DNA from 2 places in the Pseudoalteromonas sp. NZS127 genome. Region 2 is predicted to be linked to the other one. Evidence: riboswitches for the same ligand, from Rfam matches in the RefSeq annotation. Region 2 holds a riboswitch; the other holds the start of a gene.
The links. Region 2 has a riboswitch for cobalamin ahead of I6E78_RS13075 (TonB-dependent receptor domain-containing protein). Riboswitches for the same ligand answer to the same signal wherever they lie in the genome.
Positions count from the first base shown of each region.

Region 1: linked by a shared signal. The riboswitch ahead of I6E78_RS00780 (ABC transporter ATP-binding protein) and the one ahead of I6E78_RS13075 (TonB-dependent receptor domain-containing protein) in region 2 are both predicted to bind cobalamin.

Region 1 is NZ_JADYWN010000001.1:146,727-162,688, forward strand. It holds gene rapZ (RNase adapter RapZ) at 1-432, shown strand, start outside; gene I6E78_RS00725 (HPr family phosphocarrier protein) at 476-748, shown strand; gene mgtE (magnesium transporter) at 896-2,254, shown strand; gene I6E78_RS00735 (mechanosensitive ion channel family protein) at 2,342-3,298, opposite strand; gene yaaA (peroxide stress protein YaaA) at 3,431-4,210, opposite strand; gene tal (transaldolase) at 4,442-5,392, shown strand; gene I6E78_RS00750 (DUF3545 family protein) at 5,663-5,842, shown strand; gene ung (uracil-DNA glycosylase) at 5,899-6,561, opposite strand; gene I6E78_RS00760 (cobalamin-binding protein) at 6,558-7,433, opposite strand; gene cobO (cob(I)yrinic acid a,c-diamide adenosyltransferase) at 7,433-8,032, opposite strand; gene I6E78_RS00770 (cobyric acid synthase) at 8,016-9,506, opposite strand; gene I6E78_RS00775 (FecCD family ABC transporter permease) at 9,516-10,517, opposite strand; gene I6E78_RS00780 (ABC transporter ATP-binding protein) at 10,519-11,331, opposite strand; cobalamin riboswitch at 11,411-11,551, opposite strand; gene I6E78_RS00785 (porin) at 11,597-12,535, opposite strand; gene I6E78_RS00790 (LysR family transcriptional regulator) at 12,698-13,561, opposite strand; gene I6E78_RS00795 (DUF413 domain-containing protein) at 13,652-14,026, shown strand; gene rarD (EamA family transporter RarD) at 14,139-15,059, opposite strand; gene I6E78_RS00805 (thioesterase family protein) at 15,112-15,567, opposite strand; gene recQ (DNA helicase RecQ) at 15,769-15,962, shown strand, end outside.
Region 2 is NZ_JADYWN010000014.1:56,188-72,149, reverse strand. It holds gene I6E78_RS13125 (HD-GYP domain-containing protein) at 1-1,148, shown strand, start outside; gene I6E78_RS13120 (general secretion pathway protein GspB) at 1,156-2,271, opposite strand; gene I6E78_RS13115 (ExeA family protein) at 2,283-3,200, opposite strand; gene I6E78_RS13110 (Lcl C-terminal domain-containing protein) at 3,348-3,863, opposite strand; gene I6E78_RS13105 (Lcl C-terminal domain-containing protein) at 3,873-5,534, opposite strand; gene I6E78_RS13100 (hypothetical protein) at 5,602-5,934, opposite strand; gene I6E78_RS13095 (DUF2982 domain-containing protein) at 5,956-6,663, opposite strand; gene I6E78_RS13090 (efflux RND transporter periplasmic adaptor subunit) at 6,908-7,960, shown strand; gene I6E78_RS13085 (efflux RND transporter permease subunit) at 7,964-11,062, shown strand; gene msrA (peptide-methionine (S)-S-oxide reductase MsrA) at 11,150-11,686, shown strand; gene I6E78_RS13075 (TonB-dependent receptor domain-containing protein) at 11,757-13,595, opposite strand; cobalamin riboswitch at 13,633-13,797, opposite strand; gene I6E78_RS13070 (YajQ family cyclic di-GMP-binding protein) at 14,048-14,530, opposite strand; gene I6E78_RS13065 (VanZ family protein) at 14,694-15,044, shown strand; gene I6E78_RS13060 (ketopantoate reductase family protein) at 15,037-15,939, shown strand.

The DNA of each region.
Region 1 (15,962 bases), on a different contig from region 2:
TTAAGTGTGCATCAACTTGCTGAATCTATGCGTGAAACCATACTCGGTAAAAAAGACAAACAGCTTATCATTACCTTTGAGTCGTTTGGCTTTAAGCATGGTATTCCCAAAGGTGCTGATTATGTTTTTGATGCGCGTTTTTTACCAAACCCACACTGGGAACCGGAGCTCAAGCCTTTAACTGGATTAGATCAACCAGTAAAAGATTATTTAGCTAGTCATAGTATTGTGCAAAAATTCACTTGGCAAATTCAAACCTTTGTACAAACGTGGTTACCACACCTAGAGCGTAATAATCGCAGTTATTTAACCATTGCTATTGGTTGTACTGGTGGTCAGCACCGCTCAGTTTATTTAGCGCAAACAATTGGTGAAAGCTTTGCTATGTCTCACCCTAATGTAAAAATTCGCCATCGCGAGCAAGAAAAATAATTCAATTTAAATAATCATCTGTTCAGCTTAAGTAGAGTATCTTATGCGCTTAGAAAATACATTTTTAATAAAAAACAAGCTAGGCCTGCATGCTAGAGCTGCTACCGTATTAGCACAATTAGCGGTACAATTTGACGCATCTATTACCTTATTTCAAGATGAAAAAGAAGCCGCTGGCGATAGCGTACTGGCTTTAATGTTACTAGAAAGCAGCCAAGGTAAAGAAGTAAAAGTAGTGTGCGAAGGACCCGATGCAGAGCATGCTTTACATGCCGTTGGCCAATTAATAGCGCAGCGCTTTAACGAACAAGAATAGTAGGCACTTTATTTAAACCAAGTAAACGAGCTAAAATATAGGGTTAGTGAAACCTTAAGCTAGTTTGGCTAAAAAAAGTAAGATAAACTGAACGAAGTTAATGACTAACTTCTTCCCTAACGTTATAAAAATAAATTAAGGACGCCAATGCCCGAAACTTTCGAACAAGACTATCCACTACAACAATTACAACAAGTGACCAAGTCACTCAATAGTGGTCAGTTTGTTCAAGTTAGGCGCATGCTGGCAAAAACAGCTCCTTGTGATACCGCACTTTTACTAGAATCATCACCACATAAAGTTCGTCGCCTGCTCTGGCAATTAGTTGATCCAGATGTACAAGGTGATGTCCTTGAAGAACTCTCTGAAGATGTACGTTTAGGCATTATTGCCCAAATGGAACCTAAGCACATTGCTGCTGCCACTGAAGACATGGGCCACGATGACTTAGGTGAAGTACTGCGAAGCCTGCCTGACACGGTTTATAAAGACGTGGTTAGCGCCATGGACATTCAAGATAGAGAACGTGCTACGCAAGCACTCTCCTATCAGGAACGCTCTGCTGGCGCGCTGATGAACACAGATACAGTAACCATTCGCCCTGATGTAACCCTAGATGTGGTACTGCGTTACATTCGTCTGCGCGGCGAACTCCCTGAGGGTACCGACGACCTTTACGTTGTCGATAAGCATAACTGTTTTTTAGGCGCTTTATCGTTAAGCACCTTACTAACCAATTCGCCCGAAAAAATTGTTCACGACCTAATGGATGAAGACTGTGAGTCTATTCCTATTTCGATGGATGAAAGCGAAGTGGCGCAGTTATTTGAACGTCATAACTGGATATCAGCCCCAGTAGTTGACGACAACGCCCAGCTACTTGGCCGTGTTACTATCGATGACATTGTTGATGTAATTCGTGAAGACGCAGAGCATCACTTATTAGGTTTAGCGGGTCTTGATGATGAAGAAGATACCTTCGCACCGGTTTTAAAAAGCTCAAAAAAACGCTCTGTTTGGCTAGGTGTTAACTTATTAACGGCTCTGGCAGCCGCTTTTGTTGCCAGCTTTTTTGAAGGCACTTTAGCAATACTGCCTATTTTAGCCGTGCTTAACGGCATTGTCCCCTCAATGGGTGGGGTGGCCGGTAGCCAGTCATTAACCTTGGTTATTCGTGGTATAGCAGTGGGTCATATTAACCAAACTAACCAACGTTTTGTAATGATAAAAGAGCTAGCCATTGGTGCATTAAACGGTATTTTATGGGCTGTTTTAATTGCCAGTGTTATAGCCCTATGGCAATGGGACTTAATGCTTGGCGCGGTACTGGCGTTTGCAATGTTTATGAACTTAGTTGTTGCGGGTGTGGCGGGTGCGTGTATTCCTATAATACTTAAACGTATGAAAATAGACCCTGCACTTGCTGGCAGTGTAATACTCACTACAGTAACCGATATAGTAGGTATATTTGCCTTTTTAGGCACCGCAACTTGGTTGCTGGTTTAATAAATAAACCAGCGCACATTACTGTGTAAATACGCGCTGGTTAAAAGTAACTTTTACGCAATATAATTTAACCAGCGTTCAGGTTATCTAGTCTTCTTTATTGATTGTAGAGCCATCGGCTCCTTCTTGCTTTGACGATTGTGTATTTACTTTATTACTTATTATTGCATCGAGGTTTTCGCCACCTTTAACCCCAAAATCTAAACTACGTATTGGGAATGGAATACGAATATCAGCCTCATTTAGTGCTTGCTGTACTGCCACAACACCTTTGTGGCGTACTGTCATAAAGTCTGGCTCACCAGGGTATTTAATCCAAAACCACAATAATAAATTAATACTACTGTCGCCAAAACTCTCTGCGTATACGGCCGTTTCATCTTGGCGTATTACAAACTCAAATTGATTAATTTTATCCACAATAACGTTTGCGGCTTTTTCTATGTCTTCTGTTAATGAAATTCTTACCGGCACTTCTATGCGTCTAACGCCTAGCGTGCTGTAGTTTCGCAATACATTTCTAAATAGTATTTTATTAGGCACTAATATTTGCTGCCCATAAAAGCTCTCTATTAGTGTATTACGTAGGTTTATTGAATGCACAGAGCCAAACACATCATCAGTTTTTATTACATCACCTGGTTTAAATGGCTTACGAATACCCATAGCAATACCTGCTATTAAGTTTTCGGTCATATCTTGAAATGCAAAACCAATCGCTAAACCAACAATACCGGCACCAGCTAGTAATGACGTTACCGTGCCTTTTAAGCCCATAAAATCCAGTGCTATAAACACTCCTACACTTAATATCAGCACTTTAAATATAGAAGCCATTAAATCAGCTATCTGTTTTGAATCGAGGGAGCGGCGCAATAAGTTTTTCATTAAGTTACCGGCAAAGCGAGCCAGCATAGAAAATAGAATGACAATAATAACTGCCACAATAAAATTAGGAATATGGCTTATAACGACATCAAACCACCCTCCGAGCTTTTCTTCGATAAGTTTTTCGGCGTCGCTAATTGAGGGAATACTAAACATGTAACTTGCACCTATTGATTTATAATGTGATTAGAATCAATCTTGAATTCGCATATCAATTGCAAGTATAGCGCCAGTATTAAAAAAGCCATGCTGTGCATGGCTTTTATAGATTAGGTAAAGGTTTAAGTTTTAGCTTTGTTCATCGCGTAAAAATACTGGCTCAAGCTCTTTCACACTTGCTTCGGCGCTAAAGTAATAACCCGCTACTGTAAACTCTTTAAGCAGGCTTAGCTGAGTTACTTTATTTTCGATGAGGTAACGCGCCATCATGCCTCGTGCTTTTTTAGCGTAAAAACTAATTACTTTATATTGACCATTTTTACAGTCTTTAAAGTGTGGAGTAATTATTTGTGCATTAAGGGCTTTTTTATCAACCGCTTTAAAGTACTCGTTTGAAGCAAGGTTAACTAAGTATTGGGCGTCCTCGGCTTTTAATACCTCGTTAAGTTTATTGGCAATTACACTGCCCCAAAACTCATACAGGTTTTTACCACGACTGTTTTCAAGCTTGGTGCCCATTTCAAGGCGATACGCTTGCATTAAATCAAGCGGCTTTAAAAGCCCATATAAGCCCGATAATATGCGTAGGTGGCTTTGTGCGTAATCAAGCTGATTAGCCGTTAGCGTGCTAGCATCTAAACCACCATATACATCGCCATTAAAGGCCAGTACCGCTTGTTTAGCGTTTTCTGTGGTAAATGGCTGTGCCCACTCACTAAAGCGAGCAGCGTTAAGCCCTGAGAGCTTATCGCTAATTTTCATCAGGCTGCCAATTTGCGCAGGGGTTAGTTCACGGCATACTTGCATCAGTGCTTCGCTGTGCTCAAGTAATTCCGGTTGAGTGAACTTATCGGTTGCAGGTGGCGTGGTGTAATCAAGATTTTTTGCAGGTGAAATAACAGTGATCATAGTTAGCTATTGACTTGTAATTTATTTAATGTCAATTTCAACATTAAATGAAACGAAAAGCACGTTTTGTTTAATATTAAACAGACTGATCCTACCTTAATAATTCATACATAACCGTTTTTATATTGATAAGGACATAAGACCTATCAAGCATTACTTCGCTGTTGCAGTATGGTGTAATATTAAAGTAGTTTAGATTTTCTTTTAACTTGCTTGGAATGAGGAAAGCAAATGACTAACGCGCTACAAAGGCTAAAACAACATTCATCAATCGTGGCCGACACGGGTGATATTGAAGCAATTAAAAAGCATCAACCAGAAGACGCAACGACCAATCCGTCATTGTTATTAAAAGCGAGCGAGATTGAAGCCTATAAGCCTTATTTAAATAAAGCATGGAGCTACGCCAAAGAAACCGAGCAAGATCCAGCGAAGCAACTAGCGCTAGCATGCGACTACTTTGCGGTATTATTAGGTAAAGAAATTAGCGCTATTGTACCTGGTTATATTTCTACTGAGGTAGATGCACGTCTCTCGTTTGATACCCAAGCAACTATTGATAAAGCGCACACGCTACTTAGTCTTTACGAAAAAGAAGGCGTAAGCAAAGATAAAATCTTAATTAAAGTAGCCTCTACTTGGGAAGGCATTAAAGCCGCTGAACAACTAGAAAAAGAAGGTACTAAATGTAACCTTACTTTATTGTTTAGTGATGCCCAAGCACGTGCTTGCGCCGATGCTAACGTATTTTTAATCTCGCCATTTGTTGGTCGTATTTTAGATTGGCACGTTGCTAACGGTATGGAAAAACCGACCGACCCACTGCAAGATCCTGGGGTACAATCGGTACGCAGCATTTTTGAATTTTATAAACGCCACAACTACAAAACGGTAGTTATGGGTGCAAGTTTTCGTAATACCGGCGAAATTATTGCCCTTACTGGTTGCGATAAGCTAACTATTAGCCCCAATCTTTTAGAAGAGTTGGGTAACCTTGAAGATGCACCAGAATACTTACTAGCAAAAGATGTTGCGCAGCAGCCAAAACCGGCACCGCTTAGCGAAGCTCAATTTCGTTGGTTGCATAACCAAGATACTATGGCGACTGAAAAGTTAGCTGAAGGTATTCGCTCTTTTGCTGATGCTCAAGAGCAATTAGAAGCACGCTTTAAAGCCATGTAATTGGCTCAAACGCTTGTATAAAAACGTCGCAGTTGCGACGTTTTTTTATGCTGGTAATTTATATGCAAAAAACTTATAAACCCATCATAAAGTAAAGCTTCATCAACAGATCACACTTTAGTAACATAAATGTCACTTTTATATTCTATTTTAGCTAGGCCTATGGTATAGGTATTCGCGAAGTTAATACCTATTGCGTTAAATTAGTGAGCCGTTATAGCTTATGTTTTTAATAAGACTGGTATCAAATGCAGTCTAAAGGAGATATTCATGGATAGCCTGAGCAATATAATAGAAGGTCCTGAAACAAAAAAGGAAGCTTCTCAAAAAAATAAAAAAAGAAGATGGCGCGAAATCGAAGCAATACAAGAAAAGTATCGTTTACGCAAAGAACTACAGGAGTTGGACTACTTTACAGACAGTATAGCCGTTAATGAGCTCGACTTTTAAACGACTAACTAAAAGGCCCGCATTACTGTGCGGGCCTTTGGTTTTAAAAGTTAAAATTATACTTGCCAAATAATCGGCGTTTTACCTTGAGATTGCAATAACGCATTCGTGGCTGAAAAATGCCTACAACCAAAAAAACCTCGATGAGCAGACAGTGGCGATGGGTGCGGCCCTGCTAAAATATGCTGGCGTGCGCTATCAATTCCCTTACCTTTTTTTTGTGCATGAGCACCCCACAAAATAAATATTACGCCTTCACAATGGGTGTTTATATGCGCAATAACCTTATCGGTAAATTGCTCCCATCCTAAGTGTTTATGCGAATGGGCTTGGCCTTGCTCTACCGTAAGTACTGTATTGAGTAAAAACACTCCCTGCTCTGCCCAGCTTTGCAAGTAACCATGGGTAGGAATAACAAAATCGTTTATATCGCTAGCCAGCTCTTTATAAATATTTTTAAGCGAAGGTGGCAGCTTTTTAACCTCAGGTAATACTGAAAAACACAAACCATGCGCTTGGCCTTCACCGTGGTAAGGATCTTGCCCTAAAATAACAACGCGTATATCACTAAGCGGTGTTGCAGCAAATGCGCTAAACACTTGCTCTTTTGGAGGATAAACAGCAACACCTTCACTGCGGCGCTTAGCAACGTAGTCGAGTGTTTGCTGCATATATGCTTGCTGTAATTCTTGCTTTAAAAATGCAGTCCAATCGCTCATTGTATGCTCTTTATTTGTTGACGTGATACGTCTATTTTATCACACATATCGGCCAGCCCATCTAGCATACGCGCTGAAAAACGATGTAGTAAGTCGGCATTTACAGATAAAAACTGCTTATTTTTTACTGCGGGTATTTCTGGCCATTGCTGCCAATTAATAGTAGGTTGCGGTGTTGCTGATTTTTCATCCGGAATAATTATAATTTGCGGCTTAGCCACAATCACATTTTCTATGCTTATTTGTGGATAGTCGGTGCGGCTATTTGCAAATACATTGGTTACTTGGCAAGTGGCTATTAACTCACTTATTCCGGTATTTTTCGACACTGTCATCATCGGCTCAGACCAGAGTTGATAAAAGCCAGTGAGTTTACTTTTACCCTGTTGCTTGGCTTTAATGGCTGCAAGTTTAGCATTAAATGCTTTTACCACTTGCTCGCTTTTTTTAATGTTACCGGTAAGTTTTCCTAGCATAAGCAACTCATCGGCAATACCTGTAATTGTCGTTGGATCAGTTAAATAAAGCTTAATACCTAAGCGCTCTATTTGTGCTAAATCATCGCTTTGATTACCACTTTTCCAAGCAATTACTATATCAGGCTTAAGGACTAAAAGCTTTTCGATTGAAATACCATAGTAACCGCCAATACGGGTAATACCTTTTGCCGCTGCAGGGTAGTCGGCGTAATCAACTGTGCCAACAATATTATCTCCCGCGCCTATTGCATACAGGTTTTCTACTATGTGCGGGGCCAGTGCCACAATACGCAGTGTTTTAGCTGGCTGTACTTTATCAATTTGTACCTTGTTGGCCTGCGCATGCTGGGATAAACAGAGTAACAATAGGCCAACAACAAGCTGTTTAAACATTAGTAATCAAAACCTTGCAGAGCTTTAACACCTGCATCAAATGCATGTTTTACATTACGCACTTCGCTTACTGTGTCAGCCAGTTCTATTAATTTACGATGGGCTGCGCGGCCGGTAATAATAACCGACTGCATTGGCGGTCTGTTGCCAATCGCCTCTAGCACTTCATCTACATCAATATACCCATAGGTTACCATGTAGGTAAGCTCATCGAGCAGCACTACATCTAGGCTTGCATCGCTAAGCAGTCGCTTTGATTCTTGCCAAGCAGCTTGCGCGGCTGCGGTATCGCTCTCTTTGTCTTGGGTATTCCATGTAAAGCCTGTGCCCATTACCACAAACTCCACACCCGCACCCTGTAACAAGTTACGCTCTCCGCATTCCCAAGTGCCTTTTATGTACTGACACACAGCGGCTTTTTTTCCATGGCCAACACAACGTGCTACCACACCAAATCCTGAGGTCGACTTACCTTTGCCATTACCAGTTATAACTTGAAAAATACCTTTTTCTTGTTGCGCTGCAGCTATTCGTGCATCAACTTGATCTTTTAATTTTTGTTGGCGTTGCTGATGTTTATCTTTACTTTGTTCGCTCATGATTATGCCCTTCATAAATTTTAATAATGTGTGCAATATTTAAATGCGTTTCACACATGGCAGCTAAACGCTCTAGTTGCTGCTCACGGTGCTGGTTAATATTAACCGGATTAATAACTGTATCGGCTTTGAGCCACTTTAATATTTGCAATGTGGCACTCGCTTGATCAAATAAGCCATGTAAATAAGTACCCGCTATGGCGTTATCATCACTAATAAACCCATCGGCTGTAAAGCCATTTGGGTGTTCATTAAAGCTTAAAAATGGTTTATTAAGTGCTTCACCTTGGCTAATGCCTGCATGAATTTCGTAGCCACTACAAAGTGTTTGCTGGTTATTTAATTGCATAGTCGCGGTTACATTACTCAATATTTTTTGTGCTGTAAGTGTGCTGGTAAAATCACTTAAAGCTAGCCCCGGCATATGCTGTAATGATGACTCAACACCTAGGGGATCATTAATACTATTGCCAAGCATTTGCATACCACCACAAATACCGAGCACTTTACCACCATAACGTAAATGGCGTTTTATTTGTGTATCCCAGCCTTCATTTTTTAAAAAGGCTAAATCACTTAATACGTTTTTACTCCCCGGTAAAATGATCAAATCAACATCGGGGATCGCTTGTGTATGCGCTACATAATTAATATTTATATTGGGATGTAAGCGCAGTGCATCAAAGTCAGTATGGTTGCTGATGTGCGGCACAAGCAGCACGGCAATATTAACGCTGGCATTAGTTAGCGTATTATCAATAGCAATTGCATCCTCAGCATCTAATGCAAGGTCGTGTAAATACGGCAATACGCCTAACACCGGTTTACTTGTGTACTGTTCCAGCCAATCAAGTCCACTTTGTAATAAGCTTATATCGCCTCTAAAACGATTTATTACAAAGCCTTTTACCCGCGCTTGCTCCGACTCACTCAACAATGCCAAAGTACCCACTAAATGAGCAAACACACCGCCTTTATCTATATCGGCAATTATAATTACGGGGCAGTCAACGGCTTCGGCGTAGCCCATATTAGCAATGTCGTTGGCTCTGAGGTTTATTTCGGCTGGGCTGCCCGCCCCTTCCACCAGCAATAAATCAAAACGTTTTGCTAAACGGTTATGCGACGTGAGTACTGCATCCATAGCTACTTTTTTATAATCGTGATACGCCCCAGCTTCCATATTACTTATGGCTTTACCATGAATAATAACCTGCGCGCCAGTATCGCTATTTGGCTTAAGTAATATGGGATTAAAGTCAGTTTCAGGGGCTACCTTTGCCGCTATAGCTTGCAGTGCTTGAGCACGACCTATTTCACCACCATCATCTGTAACTGCACTATTTAATGCCATATTTTGTGGCTTAAATGGCGCTACATTTAGCCCTCTATTAGCAAATACTCTACACAGCGCCGCAACCAGTGTACTTTTACCCGCATCGGATGTGGTGCCTTGCACCATTAACGTTTTCATTTTATAGCCCTACACCTGGCGCTTACGAAAATACAATAAGCTTAAAAAAAACACGCTACCAATAGCTGCAGTAATAACCCCAACGGGTAACTCTTGATTAGTTAATAACGTGCGCGCTAGCACATCAACCCAAACCATAAAAGTACCGCCCACCAAACTCGTTACCAGTAAGCCAGATAAGCTACCTTGGGAGATAAAAAAACGCACTATATGCGGCACCATTAATCCTACAAAGCCAATTCCGCCACACATAGCCACTAACACTGCCGTTATCAGCGAACTTAAAACTAGCATCAATATTCTAAAGCGATGTACCCGCACACCCAGTGTTATAGCACTTTCATCGCCGAGCAGCATGGCATTTAGTTGGCGCCTAAAACTAAGCATTGTAAATGTACACAATACAATAACCACAAAAGGTAACCACAGCGTTGCCCACTGCGCTCGTGCAAAACTGCCGAGCGTCCAAAATAAAATAGCCGCAACTGCCTGAGGATCGCTCCAGTAAAGTAATAAACTGGTAAATGCGCTAAATAAAAATGACAAGGCCACACCTGCCAGCAGCATAGATTCTACTTGCCCACTTTGCTGCCGCCCTGCAATCAATATAAGTAAACTCATAGCCACTAAACTGCCAGCCAATGCCGCTGCCGATAATGCAAAGCCCGCACTAATGCCCACAAACGCCATGAGTATAACTACCCCCAAAGACGCCCCAGACGATATCCCAAATAAATAAGGATCTGCTAACGGATTACGCGTCACGGTTTGCAAAATAAGCCCGGCAATGGCTAAACCACTGCCAGCTAAAAATGCCAGTAATGTGCGTGGCATTCTTAATTCAACAATAATTCGAGTGTTAAAGGAGCCCTCTGTTGAGGTGAAAATACTTTTAAATACATCAGTTAATGATATGTCGGCAGCGCCATAACTCAGCGCCGTAAATAACGTAAATAATGCAGCTAGTACTGTGACTAAAAGTGCTATTGAATGATTGTTAAGCATGCGCATATTATTCATACCCATAAAAGTAAGTAATATGTGGAATAACACCACCTAGTTTAGACATTTGCGGGTGGTGGCTTACTTGTGCACATACACCAAATACATCATTGAGCATGTCCTCGCTGAGCACATCGATGGGAGAGCCTGTATTAACAATTTCGCCGTGATTTATAACCACCAGCTCATCGCACATAGCAGCGGCTAAATTTAAATCATGAAACGATGCAAACACAGTAACGCCAAGCGATTTAGCCAACTCCATTACCTGAATTTGATACTTCACATCTAAGTGGCTGGTTGGCTCATCCATAATTAATAGTTGCGGTTGCTGCACCATAGCCCGAGCAATTAATGCACGTTGTTTTTCTCCTCCCGAAAGCGACTCAAAACGTTGGCTTGCATGATCCTGCAAGCCAACTCGCGCTATAGCTTGGTTTATTTTTTGTGTGTCGGCTGTTGTGGTGGTGCTAAATAATGCTTTATGCGGGGTTAACCCAAGTGCAACCACATCTAATAAAGTTAAATTAAATTGTGATGGGGTTTCTTGTAAAACAACCGCAACCTGCTTTGCGTATTCATGGCTTTTTAACTGCCAAATATCGGTATTATTAAATTTAATTTGCCCTGCAGTGGGCTGATTAAAGCGATACAAACACCGCAGTAAACTAGATTTACCTGCGCCATTGGGGCCAATTAAGCCAACGAACTTACCTTGCTTTATTTGCAAATTAACATTGTTGAGGATAGTTTTACTGCCAATATTCCACGACACGTGATTAACGCTTAACAATGGTGTATTTAATGGCGTTTGAGTTTGCAATAGTTAGCCCTAGGCAGGAATGCGCTCACTAACAATGCAACTAACTATGGCTAGTACATAATTTGAAGATGAGTAAACCCGCTCGTTAAAATAGTTTATTTGTATCTGACTTAAAGCGTTATGCTAATTACAGTTGCGGGAACAGTTGAGGAGTTGCACCTCATTCCAAATGAATACTCTATTATGGGCGGCTAAGTAAATAATTTAAAGCAAAAAAAACCGCACTTAACAAAGTACGGCTTAAAAAGGCAGTGCTAAGCGCTGCTTAAAATTTATATTCTATACCTACACCTAAGTAGTCTTGGTCAACGTTGTTGTCCATATCGAAATTAGAATAAAAACCAAATAATTTAGTGTTTTTATTTAACTGATGATCAACACCTGCCGAAATAGCCGTTTTGTCATCACTGCCTTTAAAATCCATTGCCTGGTACTGCAATTTAAAGGTATTGCTAGCCATAGTGTAAGCCGCACTTAATAAATAACCGTCGGCCTCACTACTGCCATCAACTTTTTCTTGCGTTTGATACATAGCGCCTAATTTAAAATCGGCTACTTTACCTTGTACTGATGCGCGCAATACATCGTAGCCGTTCACTTCGCTATCGGCAGCAATAGCGGCATATATTGCGCTCTTTTTAAGGGCTGCGTCACCATAAGTTACTGCCATTGAATAGCCATTTTCAGCACCTGCTGAATCGCTATCCTCTGCAACAAACGTAGCCAAAAGCTTAAAACCTTGGTAAGAATTAGAGGCATAAGAAACACTACTGCCCATTCTATTTTCACCTTTAAAGGCATTTTTAATGTCGCCTTCAAGGTCGCTAAATAAATCAACTTTACCTTGTGACTGCTTAAGCGCGGTATCGTTACGGCCAATAACAACTTGGCCAAACGCGCCTTTTAAACCTATATACTGATTACGAGCAGAGATATTGTCGTCATTATCACCTTTTGAGTCGGCGTCAGAAACATCAACTTGAAATTCAAACTTATAAACAGCTTCTAAGCCATCAGATATTTTTTCAGACCCTTTTAAGCCCAAACGTGATTTGTTACTTTTAATTTCGGTAAAAGACCCCTCACCATCATCCGACGACTGTAGTGTTACGTTCGCTTTACCGTAAAAATCCACTTCAGCAAGCGCATTAAAAGACAAACCACCTAATAAAGCTACACATAAGCTCGACTTTACAAATTTCATGTTATTTCCTCGATAATCACAACAGACTCGTTTTTAATGCAACAGGAGTTTGGCATTGTTAAATGACAAAAATATTACAGACGTCATATTTTTACACTTTTAAATTCATAAAAACACATAATAGTTGCAATCAAACGTACATATACAGCAAAACCATTGGCCTTACTCAACGGGTAACTTAGGAGTCATTTGGGTTAATAAATTTACTAATGTTTCTATTAACTCTTTTTGCTCATTGTCTCTGTGATAGGCAACAAATATATCGCGCGAGGTGGTTTCTACGTCTTTCACATGAAATAACTCGCCTTTTTCTAAATGCGCTGCAACAAGTACTTGAGGAATGAATGCACTCCCTCCGCATTGCAATATTAAATCAAGTGCTATACGCCCTGTACTTGTTCTAAAGTAAGGTGGGGTTTTGCCAGTAAACTGGCGAGCATGCCACAGTGAGAATGTCGTGCCCCAGTCAACATATACGTACTGGTTATCAAAAAAGTTATCGTAACTGGCAGTATCAAACGCGCTTACCGGTATAATGGGTAGTTCACAAATTCGCTCAACCACCAGCTCATCAACTTTTGGTGGATCAAATAAAATAGCTAAATCTAAGGTGCGCTCTAATAACAGGCGGGTACTTTCTTGTTGTGCTTTTACCTCAGCCACCAAAGACACACCGGGCATTGCCGATACAATATTAGTAATACCAAACTGTAAAAATGCATCCCAAATGTTTGGTGTACCCGCTAGGCAAATTTGTTTATGCATATTATCGGCAAGTGCCACATCTACTTTTGCTCTTTGCATGCCGGTAATGATCATTTGTGCATGGGGTAATAAACGCTCACCTGGCGCTGTTAGTTGAATATTATTGCGCTGGCGAATAAACAAATTAACACCAAGCCCTTGCTCTAATTGACGAATTCTAAAGCTTACTGCAGACTGCGTGATATAAAGGTTTTCAGCCGCTTTGCCAAAGTGACGAGTGCGTACTACCTCAACAAATGTTTTTAATAAATCGATATCCAATTTTTTATCCTCACGATAAAAATAACTTGTTTAAAATATTTGCAAACTTGCCGCATACTCCAGCAATTACCAAGGTATGAGGGTACAACAATGAGCAATGATATTTCACTACTTCGCCAAGCATTTGTTAGTCAACGTCAGTTTTTTGATGATCAAAACTTCCCACGCGGATTTGGTCGCAGCGGAAACTTTACCTTATTAGAAGCCAGTATATTAGAGCAACACGGTGTTGTTTTAAAAGGCTTACATAATAAAGCCCTAGAGCCACAAAATGAACATCAGCAACAATTTGTCGCTGTTATTAGTGGTGCTTTAGAGCCAACCAATGCAATTGAGCGCGCTTGGGTTAAATACTTAAAGTTAACAACCAGCAAAGCAAAGTTCCATACATTATTTGGCCGCTCAAAAATAGCGACCCCAGCACCAATAAGCCAAGACTATTACGCCGAGTCAGACAGTATGTAATTGCTTAAACTATTTAATTTTTACGTTTTAAACTTAAATAGTTAAACATACACCAAGCCTAGCGCGAGTACAAAATACATCGCGCTACGGGCTTACTTAAGTTAACTAACTTTTAAACCACGCCTGAGGCAACAATAGCGGCTTTTTTACGTTTCCGAGATTGCCTAAAAGAGTCCCAACTAAAAATAGCCAATGCACTCCAAATACAAACAAATGTAACTACTCGCTCGGCATCAAACACTTCACCGTAAAGCATTACAGCTAATATAAACATCAAACTTGGCCCTATGTACTGAAAAAAGCCTAAAGTGGTGTATTGCAAACGCTTAGCAGCGCCGGTAAAGCACAGTAGTGGTAAGGTGGTAATGATCCCGGCACTAATGAGTAACACATTGGTATGCCAGTCATTAGCAGGCAAGCTTGACGTTGCTGTAGGCACCATTAAATACCAATAAATAAGCGCTACGGGCAAGAGTATAAATGCTTCTATTGAAATACCGGACAATGCTTCCACTGGCAGTTTCTTACGCAGTAAACCATATATTGCAAATGATATAGCTAACGAAAAAGCAACCACAGGAAATGAACCAAAACTTATTAATTGCAGCAGTACACCGGTAAATGCTAAAGCAACAGCAACCATTTGAAACTTACGTAAACGTTCGCCTAAAAATAACACTCCCAGTAATACATTTAGTAACGGATTAATGTAATAACCTAAACTGGCATCGAGCATATGATTATTATTAACTGCCCATATAAATAGGCCCCAGTTAAACCCCAGTATCGACGAGGTTAAAACCAGCATTAACAATAATTTAGGCTGTACTATAATGCGTTTAATTCTATCCCACTGGCCTAAAATACTCACAATAATAATTAAAAACATCACCGACCACACAACACGATGCGTTAAAATTTCAAATGCAGTAACATGCTGGAGTTGCTTAAAGTATATAGGTGCTAAACCCCATATAGTAAAAGCGATGCAAGCCAAAATGGCGCCCTTGCGCTTCTCGGTATCAATCGGCATAAATAAACACTTAGTTATTCAAAAGGTCGCCAGTTTACTCCGCAAACTTTTATTAGCCAACTAAATACGTACCCGTACCAAATGCTATTTGTACTGCTTGCTCATTATGCAATTCCATCCTACAAACACATACTTTATTGCCCGAGCGAATTAAAGTGGCACTGGCTATAAATTTCTCGCCTTTGCCTGGGCGTAGGTAATCGGTGCGCATATCTATAGTGCCCAAGGTGGCTAGTTTTTGCTGCACAGATAAAATATCAACATCGTTTAGCTTATCTATTACACTTGCTGCAGCTAACATACCACCTACGTTATCGAGCACTGCCGAAATAACGCCGCCATGGAGTATTTTTTGTGCCGGATTACCTATGAGTATATCCTGCCAAGGAAACGATATTTTTGCTTGTTCTGGGCTAAGTGATTCTACCGATATTTTTAAAAACTGATTAAACGGCATATTATTTACAAACAGCGAGCCTACATGCTCTATTAACATTTCTTTATTCATTATTATTCTCTATGTTATATCTGGTAAGAGGAGTAAAGCATAACTAGGATAAAACTAGCAACACAGTTAAATTTATTAGCCGCTTAAAGTCAGCTAATATCACCCCCCTGAGCGAGTAAATTCACACGTTATAAATTTATTCAAAAAACATTCAACACTCGCTAAAGACATCCTGTACAAAAAACACTAAAATACCCCGCAATGAATACATTAACACCACCCTCTAGCTCACTTGTGCGCACCCCTGAAGCTGTACTCAAACAAGTGTTTGGTTATAGTGAATTTCGCGACGGCCAAAAAACGGTTATTGATGCAGCCATTAACGGCCAAGATTCGTTGGTATTGCTGCCAACCGGTGGCGGTAAATCTGTGTGCTATCAAATACCCGCTTTAGT
Region 2 (15,962 bases):
AAAGCGTAACAAAGCAAACCGGACGTATTAAAATAAAAAGCCAAGGCTGGGTTAAAACCCAGGCAGGCATCGATAAGTTAAAAAATGTCGGTATTTTAGAAATTGAAATAGATCCAGATAAAACCCTCATCGAATCAGTGCCTGAGAAAGAGCCTGCCAATACACCTTCCCCTGTTGCAAAGCGCGATCCTTGGCAAAAAACGCACAGTGCTGAACAAGAAATGGGCAAAGCTAAAAAGCTCTACGATGAAGCTAAATCTCTACAAATTAAAGCATTTAAAGATATAAAAGCAGGCCGAGATATAGACATAGCGCCTTTTAGAGATCTTGCTAGTGGTTTTATGGATTCGGTATTTAGAAATCAAGATGCACTTGCTTGTCTTACTCAAATGCGCCAAAAAGATGCCTACCTGTTAGAGCACTCTATTAATGTTTCTATTTTAATTAGTATTTTTGCCAAGCATTTGAATATAGATAAAGATATTATTGAACAGCTAACTACTGGCGCGCTACTGCATGATATTGGCAAAATAAAAATTCCTGATGCAGTACTCAATAAGCCGGGACGTTTTACTGATGAAGAATTTACAATAATGAAAAATCATGCGCGCTTTAGTAAAGAAATTTTACAAGCTGCAGGGCTCAAAGGTATAGCTGTTGATATTGCCGGTATGCACCATGAACGCTTAGATGGTAAAGGCTATCCGTTTGGTAAAAAAGGCGATGAAATAAGCCAGTATGTGCGTATGGCGTCAATTGTTGACGTGTATGATGCACTCACAGCTGAGCGCGTTTATAAAGCGGGTATGGAGCCGATAAAAGCCTTTAAAATATTAAAAGAAGGTTGCCCTGATAGTTTTGATAGTGAGTTATTAACTAAATTTATTCAGTGTATCGGTATTCACCCGGTAGGCACACTGGTTAAGCTCTCGAGTCAAAAAGTGGGACTGGTGACACAGAGCAACCCTGCCAGCCCACTAAAGCCCGTTGTTAAAACTTTCTATAGTGCAAAGCATGGGCGCTACACCCAAGTGCAAGACATAGATTTAGCACATAAAAAAAGCCAAGATACACTTGAGTCGGCAGTTAAAACTGACGAATACAAAATTGACTTACAACGCTTTTATAAAAATTCAATTTTACCCTAATTAGCCGCTATTGCGGCCAATCTTGTAGCGCCTTTAAGCTAAATTCGTAGCCGTCAAAATCAAGTACGCTTTGCTCTGGTGTTATTTCTCGCACTGTTAATGCACCTATACTATCGCCCTCAAAAAGCTCGCGACCATTGAGCTTGATCCAACGCTTATCGAGTGCAGAGGAATATATATGCGCCTGATATTTAAGTGGCGGTAACATGGCTTGCAATCCATCTGGCAACAGCTCTATTGGTTGCACTCGTGATGAGCTGCGCGTTGCTTGCGTTACTTCGTAGTTTTGTGTTTTTTCTGTATCTTGAATAGCTTGATCAAAAGCTGTTTCTAGTAATGTTGGGTTCTTTGCAAGCGTAGGTCTTTTAGTTTTTTGTGCTGTAGAGCCTTGCGAATCGAGCGGTTTACCAAGCACTTTATACTTACTTAAATCAAGCGATGCCGATGAAGGCATATTTGTTTGAGGTTGCTGCCCAGCAGCTTGTGTTGCCTGGTTACTAGTTTGATTGAAGCTGGACTGATTATAATGTGGTTGTGAATATCCCTGCTGATTAATTGCGCCTTGCCCATACGTACCCTGAGTAAAACTATTTTGCGGATTTAGGTTTTGCTGAAGTGTGGCTTGATTTTCCATTATTGGAATATATTGCCCTTGTGGCGTAAGTAACATTTGTACAATACCACTGGGGGTTTGTACATACACTAACTGACCTTGAATTGAAGTTGCTGTATTTACTGCGTCTGGCGGGGCCGTTTTTGACGCTGATGATTGCGCCGCTAATACAGCTATGTTTTGCTCTGCACTTTGTAATTTTGCTGTATTATCTATATCCGATTTGGTTGTTATTGTTGGTTCTTTATCGGCATTAGTATTTTTTAATATTGCTGTAGTGCTAACTTGCTCATTATTACTATTAAATGAGCTGTTTTGTAGCCATTTTCCACTAACAAAACCACCAGCAACACTAAAGCTAACCGCTAAGCTGCCACCAATCACAAACGCCAAGCGGCGGTATCGCACTAGAGACTGTTGTTGTTTAGCCTGCTGTGCCTGTAAGTCATACTGCTCGGCGCTTATATCGGCTTGTTGCGATTGCTTTAACGCATCTAATAAATAAGACATTAATCACCTAACTATAAAATAAATGAAAGCCCTAAGCCTGCTGCAAATAAAGCAACAAAAGCAGAGCAATATAGCCAATATGGCACGGTTTTAGGTGGCGTATTATTAGCCGCAATAAAATCGGGTGGTAATGATTCCTGAGCAGATTTTTTTATAATCTCGCTATCTATTGTTAATTGCTGTTTTGCAAATGCCCCTACTAACGCCCGCTCACACACTAAGTTCATTAATCGTGGCACGCCACCGGTAAGTTGATGAACGCTTTGCATTGCTTCCAACGAAAAAATACCTTTATCACAGCCTGCAATATGTAAACGATGCTTAATGTATGCCACCGTTTGTCCTTGTGTTAAAGGCAGTAAGTGATAGCGAGCTGTTATACGCTGTGCAAGCTGCCTTAACTCATTTCGTTTTAATAATACTTGCAGCTCAGGTTGCCCCACCAGCACTATTTGTAATAGCTTTTTATGATCGGTTTCTATGTTGGTTAGTAGGCGCAGTTGTTCTAGTACATCGGGAGCAAGTAACTGCGCTTCGTCAATAATAAGTATGGTATGCCCACCCGCTTTATTATTTGCTTCTAAGTGCTTTTTTATAACATCGGTAAGGCTTTTTAAACTCGCATTTTGTGCATCATAATTAATTTTAAGCTCATCACAAATACTCGCCAAGAGCTCAAGCTCTGATAATGCCGGATTATGGATCATCGCAACTTGAGTATTCTCTGGCAGTTTTTCTAGCATACTGCGAGTAATGGTTGTTTTACCGGTACCCACTTCGCCGGTTAATAATACAAAGCCGCCGTCTTCACCTAGTCCATAGGTAAGGTGCGCTAACGCTTCTTTATGTCGCTCACTTAAAAACAAATAATGGGGATTAGGCGAGATTGAAAAGGGTTTTTCATGCAAACCAAAATAGCTTAAATACACCTGAGTATTCCTTGGTAAATAAATCCCCTCCATAATGGCAAAAAAAGAGCCTTAGTGACAACACTCAGGCTCTTTTATTATTGAAATAACGTAAATTAATGTAAAAAGCACTGCTTTCAACTTAGCTGTGCATTTACTTATATTGGATTATTTTTCGTAACGCATTAAGCGCAAATAAACACTACTGGTTTTAGCGTGCAAACTATTTAATCCACTGTCAAACTGATAAACCCAAGCAGAATTAATCGTATTTACACCTGAGGTATTGGTCCAATAGTTTTGTAGCTTTGTGCCCAAAAACACCGATTCGTTAATACTTGGCTCTGTACATCTGTGTTCAATAATACTTGCTAACTCTTTAATATTTGGTACTTGCCAGTCATTATAACTTGCCGTTGTATCGTTAACTGCGCCTCGCAATGCAGCTTGCCAGGTTAATGATGGTGTAGAGCCTTCGCATGTTGCTGTAGCATTGTTATACACTTGTCCGTAACTACAACGCTGCCACATTAAACCTGTTTTGCTATCTGACACTGTGCCATCGGGATTTATTGTAAATCGCTCTGTTGGTGTTGTTTGCGTAACAGAGTCATAACAAACCCCAGCTATTACGTTAAAGCTTAAACTCATTGCCGCAAATGTAGTTATTAATTTAAATTTCATATACTTCCCCTAACGGCTTCTAACTAAACGAACATAAGCAATATTACCTTTTGGATAAGCAAGGTCATTACCATCGCTCATATCTATAATATAAGCTTGCGATAAACTGGTGCCATCAACCGCTGTTTGAGAGGTCCAATAACGCAAGTGACCCAGTAAACTAACCGCAGGCGTATTAGGGAAAATACTCTTATCTATTAATACATTTTGCCCTTGCTTGCCATAATCTACTAAGCTTAGTAGCTCGGTGTAAGTGGGTACTCGCCAATTTGTGCCACCACAAAAATCTAGCGCATTTACTTCTTGTATATAGCTTTGCAATCCGCAATCAGTATTGCTTGGGCAACTGGAGTTAGCTGCGCCTCTTGCTCCGCCTACTTGAGGAATAGCAGATTCAGTAAGGTACCATGTATAAAGATTTTGCCCATCGCGTAATGTAGTGTTAGGTACCACACCTGACACAGGGCTTTTAACCTCCCACACTAAACCGGTTACGTTGTCGCGAATACAACTAAAATTTGGTGCGTCATCAGCCACTTCATCGGCAAACTCATTTAGTTTGGTGTAATCAAACGCTAAATTACCTTGCCCTACTTTGGCTAAACGATTCGCAAAGCTGTCTCGACCAAGTTCAGCATCTTGATTTGGAAAATCTTTACTAACACAGTTTATACGTTGAGTATTGTTGTAACACTCCCCTACACCTGTATCGTTTATTAACCCAAGCGCTTTAGGTGCAACATCTACAAATACACTATCGTTTGCGGTGCGCCCTTTTGAATCAGTAACCATTACTTCAAAGCTTAAAGTGGCGTTAGTGTCTATGTCTGAGGCATAAAAAGTAGTAATACATTGATTGCTATTAGCGAATGTTTCCGCTTTGCCGGTTAGTTGTTGCCAGTCACATTTATAAGTACTGGTTGCGGCAGCGCTGTTACTTGCATCTAAGGTTACTTTATCAAACTCGCTAACTTGCTGATCAGCCCCGGCATTGGCAATAACAACTTGCGCTGTTTTATTTAAAGTCATGTCATATTCAGAGGTTGACTCTCCCCCTTCATCATCGGTAACCGTTAATGACCACTTTAAATTTGTATGGTTTTCAAGCAGTGGATGGCTAAAGCTTAAGGTAGAATTAGTAAAACTATTAATATTGAGGGCTGGTCCTGATATTAATTGCCACAAGTAGCTATTAATTTGACCATTTGTATCTGGATCTGTTGAGTCTGCTGCGCTTAGCGTTACGGTATCGTTATAAACCGATGGCAATACTTGCGGTGCTGTTTGAGTAATTACAGCTTGGGGTAATTGATTGTTTGAAGTAATAAAAATACTAATATCGTCATGTACTAAACCACCACCGGTTGTTTGATAGCTTACTCTGAGCACCAGTTCACTGTCTGCTTTTACATCTGGCGCGGTAATAGTTTGCACTGCACCATCGAGCGGAAATCCATCAACAATGGGGCCGCTTACGCGCTGCCAAGTAAACGTACCCTCGGTAGGTGAGCCTTTTGCAGTAATAGTAAAATCGGTTTTTTCAATAATTTGCAAATCGTTACCTGCAAATACTGAAGCTTGAGTGTTATCACCATCATCAGAGCTCCCCCCACCTCCGCATGCAGCCAATAGCCCACACGACAATAACGGGATTAACGCAATTGCTCTCATACTAAGCACCTTTTTATATCAAAAAATAATTAATAATTATTTAAAGCAATAAAAGTGCCACTAAGTACTATAAATAACTATCTTGATGAATACGTACAAATAACTTAGTACCTATTTTACTGTAATCAACCTTGTATTCCCGCCCATCAAGGGCTTGAATAAATAACAATCGTTTTTCTTCGCCAAACACATCGGCGCTACCAACATAAACAACTTCTAAGTAACGCTCTTTTGCGTCACGGCGGTTTTTTGGCAGCTCTTCTTTAAATGGTTCTAAGCCATTTTGGGTCACTTTAATTCGAGGGTGGATCTCAGAATTAACAATGACTAAATCAAGTTTTTTGTCTTTATGTATTATGGTATTACGACCACTTTTTAAAAAAGCTCTTTCTTGGCTCATTATTATTCCTACTGCCGCGTTTTAATTACTTACTTGCGACGCTATAAATTTAAGGGGTTCGCGCTGCCATGCATTTAAGTTAGCACTAAATTCCCAAATATTTCTATCTAATACACTCGCTGGTAATAATAGCTCATAGCCTGTTAGTAACTGCAAATGCTTAGCCCTGTTGGCAAACATTGCTATTAACCCATTATAGCTAATTCCATTTTTAGATCTATATTGTGTATCCTCTACCAGCCATTCTGATGGGCAATCGCCATTTTTGCAATTCTTTTGAATTAGTTGCATAAATAAATGACGCTGCTCTATCAATAATTTCCCTGCGATTCTTGGGGCTAAACCCGTTAAAAACTCATCCATATCGTTTACCTTAATTCCCACCACGTTAAGCTCTAAGTACTCAAGCCCTACTGCTATTTTGGGTATTCCGCTTGATTTAAAATTACTATGAGCTAAATGCCAAACACCATATTTGTGCTGATAAGTTAACTGCTCAGTGGTTAACACTAAGCTATAAAATGGCTCTTGGGTTTTAAAAAAACCAATTGTTATTGCTGCAATACACAAACTAACTAAAAAAATTTCTAGAATGCTAATTTCACCAGGGCGTAATAAATTAAACAGCATAATGAATAACAAACCAATCGCACCAACAATTAATACTTCTATGCCATGCTTAGCTCCCTGCGCACGATACTTAATTTGCATAGCGTTAAACTCATCCATATTGATAATAAACACTGTAAAAAATGAACATAATAATGCCCCACAATGCTATTTTTCTGAGCATTAAACATTTTTTGCACGACGTATTTAACTTCATAAAATACCTTTTAAAGCTCAAGCATGAGTTTATTTAATTAATTATTATAACTTTTACGCTTAATTCACAAATTAATGGGACATAATACCGCCTTTTCTCGGTGTTATTTCGTACAATAGTTATAATTTATTTTTTGGTATTAAAGCAATGTACTCAAGACAATCAGGTAGAGCTCTTTTTCCATTTATTATTACGCTACTCGTAATATTTAGCGTTTATTTATATTTACCCGCTAGCCAAGGTGAACAAGCAGATTTTTCACAAATGGCCACGCAAGTGTCTGCTCACACTGTTACCTCGCAAGAAAATGCAGTAATGATTGAAGCTATTGGTAGCGCTCGCGCTAACCAAGCTGTATATATTACCAGCGCACAAAGTGATTACGTGACTAATATTTTCTTTGAAGATGGCGACCTAGTTAGCAAAGGCCAAAAGCTAGTACAACTGCAAAGCCAACAAGAACAAATTGCTGTAAAAGAGCTAAATATTAATTTACGCGAAGAAAAACGCCAACTCGATAGACTTACCGAACTTTCACGTTCTCAGTCAACAGCAAAATCGTTACTTGAAGAGCAATTATCACGAGTTGATGCCACCCAAGCACAATTAGAAAGCGCTAAAACCAAGCTAGCTGAAATGACCATTACCGCGCCATTTTCTGGCATGTTGGGCAAGCGTGAAATATCGATTGGTGCCTATGTAAATAACAGTTCAATTATTACCACCCTCGATGACATAAGTATCATTAAAGTAGACTTTAAAGTACCTGAAAAATATTTAGCGCAATTAGCTACCGGCATGAAAGTGCTCACTCAAAATGATGCTTATCCAGATCAAACCTTTATCGGTAAAGTAACGCATATTAGTTCGCGTATTGACTCGGTAACGCGTAGCGTAGAAGTAACCGCCAGCTTTGCAAATAATTCAGGTTTGCTTCGCCCTGGTATGCTACTTAAAACAGCGTTAGAGCTAAGTAGTAACCAAGCATTAATGGTTCCAGAAAAAGCAATTATTCCGCTACAAGACAAACATTACGTATTTCAAATTTTGGACGGTGTTGCTAATCGTGTTGAAGTGCATATTGCGGGCAGAAATAACGGCTGGGTTGCTGTTGATGAAGGCTTAGCCGATGGTGAGCAAATTATAACTGAAGGGCTAATAAAAATTCGCTCTGGCAGTAAAGTTAGCGTGAAGGGATAACCCGTGAAAATTACCGATATTAGCGTTAAACGCCCTGTTTTTGCGATTGTAATAAACCTACTTTTACTCACCTTTGGGCTCGTTGCTTTTAGCATGCTGCCACTGCGTGAGTACCCTGATATTGAAACACCTATTGTTAATATTAGTACCGAATATACAGGTGCTTCTGCAGAGATTATAGAAACCAAAATAACCCAAGTCATCGAAAACCGTATCTCGGGTATTGAAGGCATTAAAAGTATTAACTCATCGAGCCGTAATGGCCGCTCCAATATTACGATTGAGTTTGATATTAAGCGCGATATAGATGCTGCATCTAACGATGTGCGTGAACGTGTTGCCCGCGCCGCAGATAGCCTACCTGAACAAGTTCGCCCGCCTGAGGTGTCTAAGTCTAACAGCGATGAAAGCCCTATTGTATGGTTTGTGCTAAACAGCGAAACCATGAACTCAATGCAATTATCTGATTACGCACAGCGTTTTATTGTTGATCGCCTAGCCGTAGTTGATGGTGTGTCTAACGTACGCATTGGTGGTGAGCGAAAATACGCCATGAAAATTTGGCTAAACCGCCAAGCAATGGCTGCTCGCGGTATTACTGCGAGCGATATAGAACAAACACTACGCACCGAAAACGTAGAGTTACCCGCTGGCGAAATTGAATCGGTTGACCGTGACTTTACTGTACGTACAGCCCGCAGTTATAAAGATCAGCGCGACTTTCAAAACCTAGTAATAAAACGCGGTGATGACGGTTACCTAGTACGCTTAAGTGAAGTGGCTGATGTACAACTAGAAGCCGCCGATGACGAGAGTTTATTTCGTGGTAATGGCCGCAATATGATTGGTTTAGGCATTGTAAAGCAAGCTAAAGCCAACACCTTAACTGTGGTTGATAACGCCCGCGCCGAACTTGAAAAAATAAAACGTAACCTACCCGAAGGAACCACTATAGAGGATAGTTACGACTCATCTATTTTTATAAAAGAATCGATTAATGAGGTATACAGCACCCTTGCTATTTCTATGGGCTTAGTTGTATTAATTATTTTTATATTTTTAGGTAATATTCGTGCCACCTTAATCCCTGCAGTTACTGTGCCGGTGGCGTTAGTGGGTAGTTTTATGTTTTTACTCGCTATGGGTTATTCCATTAACTTACTTACTTTACTTGCACTGGTACTAGCAATCGGCTTAGTGGTTGATGATGCCATTGTTATGTTAGAAAACATTCATCGCCGCATAGAGCTTGGCGAGCCTCCTTTATTGGCCGCTTATAGAGGCGCGCGCGAAGTGGGCTTTGCAATTATTGCCACCACTTTAGTGCTTATTTCGGTATTTGTACCCTTAGTATTTATGGATGGCCGTATTGGTGCTTTATTTACTGAATTTGCTATGGCGGTAAGTGCCGCAGTGTTTTTCTCAAGTATTACAGCACTTACTCTTTCACCTGCGTTATGTTCTAAAGTATTAAAAGCCTCTGAAAAAGAAAGTAAATTTAGCCAGTCGATGAACCGCTTTTTTGCTAAGGTAGAGCTTAGTTATCGTAACTCACTTGCCTCTAACATGACCCGCAAATGGGGCTTAATGATCAGCTTATTATTAGCTGGCTTTGTTAGTTATTCATTATTTACTCAAATACCCTCTGAGCTAACACCTAAAGAAGACCGTGGTACCTTTTTTGTTATGATGAGCGGCCCTGAAGGCGCCAGTTATGAGAACAATGCCGCTAACATGAGTAAAATTGAAGATCGCTTAATGCCTTACTCTGAATCTGGTGAGCTAAGCCGCGTACTTGTGCGCGTACCAGGCTGGGGCGGCAGTGGCGGTGTAGCAATTGTAGGTATGGCCGATTGGGACAAACGCCAACGTTCTACCTGGGAAATAATGGACGAAATAAGCACTAAACTGCAGGAAGTTACCGACGTGCGAGCCTTTGCTATTATGCGCCGAGGCATTGGCGGCGGTGGTTCATCACGCCCAATCGAGTTTGTACTACAAGGTAACGATTACGCACAACTAGCCGATTGGCGCGACCGTATTATAGAGCGCGCTGAGAAAAATCCAGGACTGGTTAGAATCGATCATGATTACAAAGAAACATTCCCACAGTTTTTAGTCAGCATAGATAAAAACAAAGCGGCCGATTTAGGTATTTCTGTATCTGATGTAGGGCGTACACTCGAAACTATGCTAGGTCAGCGTCGTGTTACTACTTTTATAGATCGCGGCGAAGAGTACGACGTTATTTTAAAAGGCACTAAAGAAGACTTTGCCAACCCTACTGATATATCAAACATTTATCTTAAATCACGCAGTGGCGAGCTAGTCCCGCTTGATAGTTTAATTAGCTTAAAAGAAGAAGCTACCGCATCGCGCTTAAACCGCTACAACCGTATGCGTGCAATTACCTTAAGCGCCAACTTAGCCGATGGTTATACACTTGAGCAAGCACTTAACTTTTTAAACAAAGTGGCCATGGAAGAAAACGACATAGATGGCGCGATTGACTACAAAGGCGAATCGCAGTTGTTTTATGAAGGTGCTTCGGCCATGACCTACGTGTTTATTTTAGCACTTACGGTTACCTTTTTAGTACTAGCGGCACAGTTTGAAAGCTTTATGCACCCTTTTGTAATAATGCTTACCGTACCCCTTGGCTTAATGGGTGCTATGTTTGGCTTGTGGGCCACAGGACTTACGCTCAATATTTACAGCCAAATAGGTATTGTGATGCTCATAGGGTTAAGTGCTAAAAACGGCATATTAATTGTTGAGTTTACTAACCAACTACGCGACAAAGGCGTAGAGTTTAGCGAAGCTATTTTACAAGCCGCTACGCAGCGCCTACGCCCTATTATTATGACCTCATTAACCACTGTAATGAGTGCGGTACCTCTGGTTTTAGCCTCGGGCCCGGGTGCAGAAAGCCGTATGGTAATTGGTGTTGTAGTGTTTACCGGTGTTGTTGTATCAACCCTACTGACTCTGTTTGTAGTACCTGCTGCTTACTATGCACTTGCGCGCAATACACAGTCACCTGAGTTTTTGCAGCAAAAACTTGATAAACAAGCCGCTAAAAAGCCATTCGAAGAGATCTAACCTCCTAATAGCGTCGTAACCTTGTTGTTACGACGCTTTAGACTTATGCTCTGCATAATCTAAACTTACAGCTATTTTGGAGTATTTATGAGTTCAACAACGCAAGTCGCTACCTTTGGTGGCGGCTGTTTTTGGTGTATAGACGCCGCATTTAGACGAGTGAACGGCGTATTAAATGTAAGCTCGGGTTACACTGGTGGCAACACAGACACTCCTACCTATAAGTCAGTATGCTCAGGCACTAGCGGCCATGCAGAAGTAGTGCAAATTGAATTTGACGACACTATTATTAGTTTTGAAGTATTACTAGCAATGTTTTTCACTTTGCACGATGCCACCCAGCTCAACCGCCAAGGTAACGATATAGGCACACAATACCGCAGTGTTGTGTATTATCACAACCAAACACAGCTAACACTTACTAACGCGGTGATCGCTCAATTACAAAACCAGGTAAGCGAGCCAATAGTGACTGAGGTTAGCCCTGCCACCACGTATTATCCAGCAGAGCATTACCATCAAGATTATTACAACGAAAACCCAAACCAAGGCTATTGCAGTATTTTAATTACCCCTAAATTGCATAAATTCGAAACCGAATTTAAAGAGTTTTTAGCTGAGTAAACCCATTTTGTAACGCACAAAAAAGCTCGCTAATTTAGCGAGCTTTTAAGTTTAAGCTACGTAGCACATATTAAAACTGGTATGCAGCACCAATAAATAAGCGTCGGTCAGCGGTGTTATAGTAATAAAATTCATCATTTATATAATCGCCATCTAAATCAATACCATAGGCATCAACTTCATCGTACTGCTTATCAAACAGGTTTTCGACCCGTAAAGAAAAGCTTAACTGCTCAGTTGCTTGATAGTTACCGACTAGGTTCCATAATGTATATGAAGATAAATCTGTTAATTTACCTTTCCTATCGCCACGATACTGCAAATCGATACCCGCATCAAAATCTCCCCACCCTTTATTTAAAGACCAGTTAAAGGTATTTTTTGATACATAAGCTAACTCTTGGCCCGTTTCTAAATCTTCTGCAGATAAGTAAGTGAAGTTAAATGCATGCTCAAAACCCATTAGTTGTTGCGAAAAGCTAAACTCAATGCCTTCATGGCGCGCTTCGTTTATATTTGTTGGCTGCCAAGGGCCTGCAGGTGTTGGTGCCCACGCTATTTTATTGTCAAAATCATTACGGAAAATAGACACTTCTAAAGCAATATCTTGATAACTTAACAACAAACCTAATTCTTTATTCTCAGACGTTTCTGGTTTTAGGTCTGGGTTACCTGAACCTGGAAAATAAATATCATTAAAGGTAGGCGATTTAAAGCCCGTGCTTTGACTTGCTCTAAACGTAGCAAACTTATTTAAATGATAACCTACCGCTGCTGTATACGTGGTTTTATCACCAAATTGTTGGTCATGATCTTGGCGAACTGCGATATTAGCTAAAACCGTATTATCATCGTAATACGCACCTAAAAAGCCAGCAAAAACCTCACGGCTATCTTTATCATAATTACCTGCGTTGGTTTCTATTTTATCTTTGTACCAGTTCAAGCCACCATTAATATTAAGCTCATCTGAGACAATATACTGCCCAGTATAATCAATTTGATTTCGCTTAGTTTCGTACATACTAACCACACCTTCACTGGTGTTATCTTGGCTATCGCTAGAAAATGCGAATGCTATATGGTGTATTTGATTTTCGTAGCTTTTATTCCACCCTAATGATACTTGGTAGTTTTCAAAATCATTACTTTCATCACTGCTGTCTGCTGCACTGTACTGATTATCATAACGAGCATAACCTTCATTATACTGAGTTTGTACGGTTAGCTTGCCTAAATAGTCATCGTTATAAGCGATATTGAAGCCAATATTTTTGTTCTCATAAGCGTCTTCATCTGGTGCATGGTTTTGCAGTACATCAAAACCATCGGTTTTTTCAATTCCAGCGTTAAATGATGCACTTAAATCATTTATATTTGTTCCACCCGCCATTTGGTAGCTTTGATAAGCATTGCTGCCAAAAGTAGCATCTAAGCGAATATTATCAGCTTTACGAGTAATAATATTAATCACCCCAGCTAAGGCATCTGAGCCATAAACAGCAGCGCGAGAACCTTTAACAACTTCAATACGCTCAATAGTATTAAGGGCAATATTACTAATACCTTTATAGCCAAGAGTAGCCGAGCCAACTCTAACACCATCAATTAAAATAAGGGTATGGCGTGAACTTGAACCGCGTAGCGAAACACCTGAATTTTGGCCAAAGCCACCATTTGAGTTAATTTGAAAACCAGCTTGAGAAGCCAACAAACTAGGTAAGTCTCGCACATTACTTTTTTCAATATCAGCACGGTCAATTACACTAACACTGGCCAGCACATTACTAATAGGTTGTTCGAATTTATTAGCTGTAACGGTAATTTTTTCGATTGGTTGCACTGTTGCAGATACTGAAAATGAAAGTGCAGCCGAAATTGCCACACCTAGAGCGGTTTTATTTAACATGATGTCCCCTACCTTTGCCCACCGCAAAGATGTTAATAAGTAAGATTACTTCAAGGCCGGTCTCCGGACTCAGTCAACACTATAATAGCTGCTAATACTTTACCGTTGCGGGGGCAGTGTTGGGGTTATTATCGTCTTGAAAACGCACCAACTTCCCGATTATCTTGCTGTTAATTTCAATACTTTGAAACGTATACAAAGGTATTAAGCAAGCACCTTGAAAATAGGTCGCTATTGTGAGTATTTTGTTTATAAATGTCAATAGACGTCTATATAGCCAAAGTTTGATTTTTAACGATATAAACCCTCAACAATCACTGTAAAAGAGTTAGATTACATATCAAGTTACTAATAGCAAAAAAGCCAAACTTCATTGCTGTAGCTTGGCTTTTTTAACACAAATTTTTTAAAAATTAGTCTCCTAATCTCTATAATATCTGTAATCTGTTTTATTAATCGCGGAAGTTTTTAAACTGAAATGGCTGGCCTAAATCGGCGCTACGTACTACTTGCATAGCTTCTTGAAGATCATCTCGCTTTTTACCTGTTACGCGTACTTCTTCACCTTGAATGGCGGCTTGTACTTTAACTTTTGAATCTTTAATGGCTTTAACTATTTTTTTAGCCATCTCTTTTTCAATACCTTGCTTTAAACCAACGTTACGAAAAACATTTTTACCCGCTCGGCTAATATCTTGCAATTCAAGGCTTGATACATCCATACCACGCTTAGAAATTTTACTCGCTAAAATATCAAATAATTGTATAACCTGAGAGTCAGCTTCGGCTTTAAGCTTAATTACTTTATCATTTAGCTCAATCGATGCATCAACTCCTCTAAAGTCAAAGCGAGTTTCTAGTTCACGGTTTGCATTATCAACTGCGTTTTTAGCTTCGTTCATTTCTACTTCAGATACAATATCAAATGAAGGCATTGATTTCTCCTAACTATTTTATCTTAATTTTATACTTAATTTATTAAAGCGATTATAACGCTAAAACTATAAATCTTTACACTTTTATGCATCTTGTTCAGGTGCGATACTAAATTAGTTTGATATACTACGGTTTCTTTTTTAAGCGATTTTAGGATTTGTTGTGACAAGGCGTGTTTATCAAGCAATTTTTTTAATTAGTATTGTGGTGTTTACCTTTTTATTTGCGAAAGAAATAAAAGGGGTTGGCAACCTATTTCCTCATGTTGATAAAGTAGCCCACTTTGGGATATTTTTCATCCTTGCCATAATAATGGATAAAGCGTTTAAACTCCCTTTATACGCACAAATACTTTTATTAGCCGGTTACGGTGCTGCAATAGAAATAATGCAAGACGCACTTCCATATAGGCAAGCATCAATCGCAGATTTTATTGCAGATTTTGCCGGCGCAGCAAGCTACTTTATAATCAAAGCAATTTTAACCCCACGTAAAAAGAACTCTCATGGCTAAAATTCTTATTATTGGCGACGGTGCAATAGGCTTATTATTAGCCCACTTTTTAAGTGCGCAGCATAGTGTAAGCGTGTTAACCCGAAAAAGTACGAGTAACACTCGCTTTTACAGTAGTGACAACAGTGCTTCACAAAAAATAAATGCCTCTTTTATTTCATTAAATGAGCTTAATAGTTTACCTAAATTTGATGTGTTTTTATTTACGGTAAAAGCCTTTCAAGTGCAAAGCGCATTTGCACAAATAAAACAGTTTTTGCCTCAGCATTGCTCTGTTGTGCTTTCGCATAACGGGATGGGTAATGTAGAGCAGTTAAAATGTGAGCTCAATGAACACCAAGCGCTTTATTTTTTAACAACGAGTATGGCTGGGTTTAAATCAAACCAATATATAGTACAGCACACTGGTAATGGGCAAAGTATAATTGGCGGATGTAACAACTTAGGTGTTAAAAATAGCAAAATTATGGCGGATCAATTAACCGCGATCCCCCTTTTAAATGCGTCTATGAATATTGAGCAGCTACGTTTTAATAAGTTATTAGTTAACATAGCAATAAATCCGCTAAGTGCGCTACATAACATTAAAAATGGTCAGTTGCGCGAGCCTCAATATTGCTCAATTATAATTAACCTACTAACCGAAGCATGTAATATTGCTAAGGCAAAAAACCTTGATGTAACGTTAATCAATGCACTGAGCAGTGCGTATGATGTGATGGCACGTACCGCAGAGAACTTCTCATCTATGCAACAAGATGTTGCTCACAATAGAGCAACCGAAATAATGGCGATTTGTGGGTACATTAGCGAGCAAGGTAAGCTTCATAATATTAAAACCCCTTTTAACGATGAACTTTTAGCTAAAATTGCAGCAAAAAAAAGCGCGGTATAAACCACGCTTTTTAAATAGTTAAC